DNA from 2 places in the Corallincola spongiicola genome. Region 2 is predicted to be linked to the other one. Evidence: predicted binding sites of a transcription regulator. Region 2 holds the regulator's gene; the other holds the start of a gene.
What was found. Region 2 encodes MetJ, which represses methionine synthesis genes. Its sites were predicted from a motif close to TAGACGTCTAGACGTCTA; they were not measured.

Region 1: the regulator MetJ is predicted to act here: its motif matches at 959-976, upstream of metA (homoserine O-acetyltransferase MetA).

What each region holds. Positions count from the first base shown of each region.
Region 1 covers NZ_SHLY01000001.1:1,121,223-1,123,431, forward strand. The annotation lists gene EXY25_RS04905 (HvfX family Cu-binding RiPP maturation protein) at 254-862, opposite strand; gene metA (homoserine O-acetyltransferase MetA) at 1,066-2,025, shown strand; gene metH (methionine synthase) at 2,037-2,209, shown strand, end outside.
Region 2 covers NZ_SHLY01000002.1:125,910-128,118, reverse strand. The annotation lists gene metF (methylenetetrahydrofolate reductase) at 1-849, opposite strand, end outside; gene metJ (met regulon transcriptional regulator MetJ) at 1,096-1,419, opposite strand; gene metB (cystathionine gamma-synthase) at 1,636-2,209, shown strand, end outside.

The DNA.
Region 1 (2,209 bases), on a different contig from region 2:
TCATTAAACTAGGGGGTCAAGGTACCAGATCGCTTTCAACGAGACTAGAGAGAGCAATAGGGTTTTCAATGTGTTGAGCTGATTAATACGAGATACCCCACACTTCGCTGCAAATACTTACATAATGTTAACAAGTCTGTGCATTTTCCATGACAAACAGCAGGTGAACATTAGCTATCACTAACAATGGAGACCTCTATTCAAACAGCGAGCAACCCGACGGTAACCCGCTGTCGCCTGTCTATGCGAACCATTAGTTCTGCGATTTCATCACCGAACGATGCACCCAATAATCGACACTGGTATAGCGACCGCCGCCGGTAAAGAACAAAGACAGCAACATCACAAAATAGGTAATGGCAAACTCGATACCGTTGTTAAGCACAACAAAGCTGCCACTCGAACTTAACCACTCGTAATTGCCATGTTCCTGCAGAATCTCTTTCGCGATGGCCAATTTCTGCGCGGATTCCGCCACCTGTTCACTTGCCAACCAACTGTTGGGATCAGCGATCGCCAGCCAACCATTAGGCCAATGTACGCTAAACGCCGCCACTAGCATGGTCACCATCAGAGGGATAGACACCCAGCGCACCAAAATGCCGGGGATCAGCAAAATGCCACCGATAAACTCTGCAGCGATCGCCAGACTGGCCAGCAATAAAGGAAACGGCAAACCCAACCCCCATTCGCTGTTCCCAAACCATTCAACAACGCCGTCAAAGCCCTGTATTTTATTCCACCCTGCTTGGATCATCACGGGCGCGAGATAGAGACGGAGTAACAGGGGCGCAAGGCCATCAATTTGTGAAATTCCCTTCCAGACATTATCTACTGGTGTATAAAGCTGCTTGACGCCCATGGCTCGGTTTCCTCAACTATTTGAATTTGCTATCTACTAAGGATAGACAGGCAAACCCAAGATAATATTTCAACAATTTGTAGCAGCATGGATGGTAAGACTTCTAGACGTCTAAAACTGATTCAGTTAGACTCGTTCTAATTTAGGGCGGTTTACGCCCTTTTTAGTCACTGAACAGTTGCTAGACGTACAGGTTAAAGCTCATGCCGATCCGAATTCCAGACGAGCTCCCCGCAGCCAATATTCTCAAACAGGAGAATATTTTCATCATGCCCGCCTCTCGTGCGGAGCATCAGGACATTCGTCCACTGCGTGTGTTGATCCTTAATCTCATGCCGAAGAAGATCGAAACCGAAACTCAGCTGCTACGTTTACTTTCAAACAGCGCGCTGCAGATAGATGTCGAACTATTGCGCATCGATGATCGCCCGTCGAAGAACACGCCAAAAGAGCACTTGGATGCCTTCTACCGCAGCTTTGAAGAGATTAAAGATAACTGCTACGACGGCTTTATTATTACTGGCGCACCGTTAGGTCAGATAGCGTTTGAAGAGGTGCATTATTGGGAACGGATGCAAACCATCATGGATTGGTCAAAAAGCCATGTTGTCAGCACCATTTTCCTCTGCTGGGCAGCCCACGCAGCACTAAGCCACTTCTATGGTTTACAACGCCATCTGCGCGAGGAGAAATTGTCTGGTGTTTATGAACATCAGGTGCGTGAAGCGGCTAAAGACCACCCGTTGTTACGTGGCTTTGATGAATTTTTCTATGCGCCCCACAGCCGCTACGCCGAAGTCAGAGTAAAAGCGATTGATGAGCATCCTGAGCTGGAGGTGTTGGTTGACTCCGAAAAAGCCGGTTTATACCTGCTAGGTTCGAAAGATGGCCGACAGTTTTTTGTTACTGGCCATCCAGAATATGATGCCAATACCATTGATGATGAATACCGCCGCGATCTTGATGCCGGGATAGACCCGCAGGTCCCGGAAAATTATTACGCTGATAACGATCCAAACCAGCCATACAAGGTGCGCTGGCGCAGCCATGGTAATCTGCTATTTACCAACTGGCTCAACTACCATGTTTATCAGCTCACCCCGTTTAATCTAAACGAAGCGTCTTTGGTTGCATTAAGCCAAGCCCACGCCGAATCGTTATAGGAAGCAGAAGTTTGAACAGAATAGAACGTATTCAGGCACTGGAAACCACACTCAAGCAACGTATTGCCGTTATTGACGGCGGTATGGGCACCATGATCCAGAATCAAAAGCTGGAAGAAGCTGACTATCGTGGTGCACGTTTCGCTGACTGGCCATCGGATGTCAAAGGCAATAACGATCTGCT
Region 2 (2,209 bases):
ACTCAGATCAGCACGATTCAGGGTATAGAAGTGAAAGTCTTTCACGCCCTCTTTCGCCAGCACCTTGACCATATCCATAGCGATCGATGCGCCGAGCAGGTTACGCGTCATGGCGTCATCATCAAGGCCGTCATACATTTTATGCAGCCACTGCGGTAGATGAACGCTGGTCATGCCTGCGAAGCGTTTAAGTTGGTTAAAGTTTGATACCGGCAATATACCTGGCACGATCTCAACATCGATACCCGCGGTGACACACCGGTCACGAAAACGCAGATAGCTTTCCACATCAAAGAAAAACTGGGTGATGGCACGGTTGGCACCGGCATCCACTTTGCGTTTTAGGTTAATCAGATCCGCTTGCGCACTTTTCGCTTCTGGGTGCACTTCTGGGTAGGCCGCTACCGAAATATCAAAATCCGCTTCCGATTTCAGCAAAGCCACCAGATCTGCCGCATACATATCTGGGCGCTCATTGCTGCCTTCCGGCAAATCACCACGTAGTGCGACAATCTCCCGAATACCATTTTGCCAGTAATCACGGGCGATCTGGCGTAACTCATCTCGGCTGGCATCAATACAAGTTAAGTGAGGGGCAGCGGTCAAGCCGGTATCTTTCTTAATCCGCTTAACGATGTCGTGGGTACGATCCCGTTCACCGCTGCAGGCACCATAAGTCACTGAGACAAATTTAGGCTTTAGAGGGGCTAAACGCTCAATCGAGTTCCACAGCGTCTGCTCCATCTTTTCATTACTTGGCGGGAAGAACTCAAAAGAAACATTGATCTTGCCAAGCTCCGACAAGCTTTGGTTCAACAGACCTATCTGCTGTGCGTGACTTAATGCCATTTCACTTAACTCCCTGGCCTTGCCAGTGCTGAATGCAATGTGACTCACAGGGTCACATTTAGATGTTTAGACGTCTATACGGCCTAAATTTGAGGTGATCGGCATTTAATGTCAAGTCATTTTTGTGCCAAAACACCGAGCGCAACAGCACTCAGTTTGCCCGTGCCTTACCCGTTAGGTGACCAAAAGGCGATAAAAAAGGAGGCAACGGCCTCCTTATTACGCAATCCAAATGACGGTGAGCGACTAATCTTCGGTGTGCAGATCCGGGATCGGTAAGCCTAACTCTTCCATCTGCTTGCGTACCTCTTCAGGCAAGTCATCTGGACTGTCTTTTCGTAGGTCGTCATCAGCGGGCAGCGGTTGCCCTGTGTAGGCATGCAGAAACGCTTCACAAAGCAGCTCACTATTAGTGGCATGGCGTAAATTATTAACCTGACGACGCGTACGTTCGTCGGTCAGGATCTTAAGCACCTTAAGCGGAATAGAAACAGTGATTTTTTTAACCTGCTCATTCTTCTTACCATGCTCTGCATAAGGGCTGATATATTCGCCGTTCCACTCTGCCATGTCAGCGCTGCCTACCTTCGTTTGCTGCAAATAACCCTGCTGATTGTACCGAGTCAGACGAGTCAGTCAAATATAGCAATCCAAATGGCGGGATGTTTAGACGTCCAGATATCTTGACGTCTGAAAGTTCATCCCTTATCGTTGCCTCATGCCCGCCTCTGCCTGCATATTTTGATGTCCAGCAGATGGCCCCTTAGCCAAAGTGAGAGCAACCAGATGAGCAAACGTAACATTGCCACCGTATCGGTGCGTGCCGGTATCGATACTGACCATCAGCACGGTGCTGTGGTGCCGCCAATCTATCTGTCCAGCAACTATACGTTTGCGGACTTCGATCAGCCGCGACAATATGATTACACACGTTCAGGCAACCCTACCCGTGATGCGCTAGCCGAAGCGTTAGCTGAACTCGAACAGGGCGCGAAAGGCGTAATCACCAGCACGGGTATGGCGGCAGTGCATTTGGCTACCATGTTATTAGAAGCCGATGATCTGCTGGTTGTTCCTCACGACTGTTATGGCGGTAGCTATCGCCTGTTCACCAATTTAGAAAAGAAAGGCCATTTCAAATTGTTGGTGGTTGATCAGAATGATCCCACCGCGTTCGCTGCGGCGTTGGCACAAAAGCCAAAAATGGTTTGGGTAGAAACACCAAGTAACCCACTGCTACGTGTGGTTGACGTGGCAGCTATCTGCGAGCAAGCCCACGCTCAAGGTGCCTTAGTCACGGTTGATAACACTTTCCTGTCACCGGTATTGCAACAGCCGTTAACTCTGGGTGCAGATATCG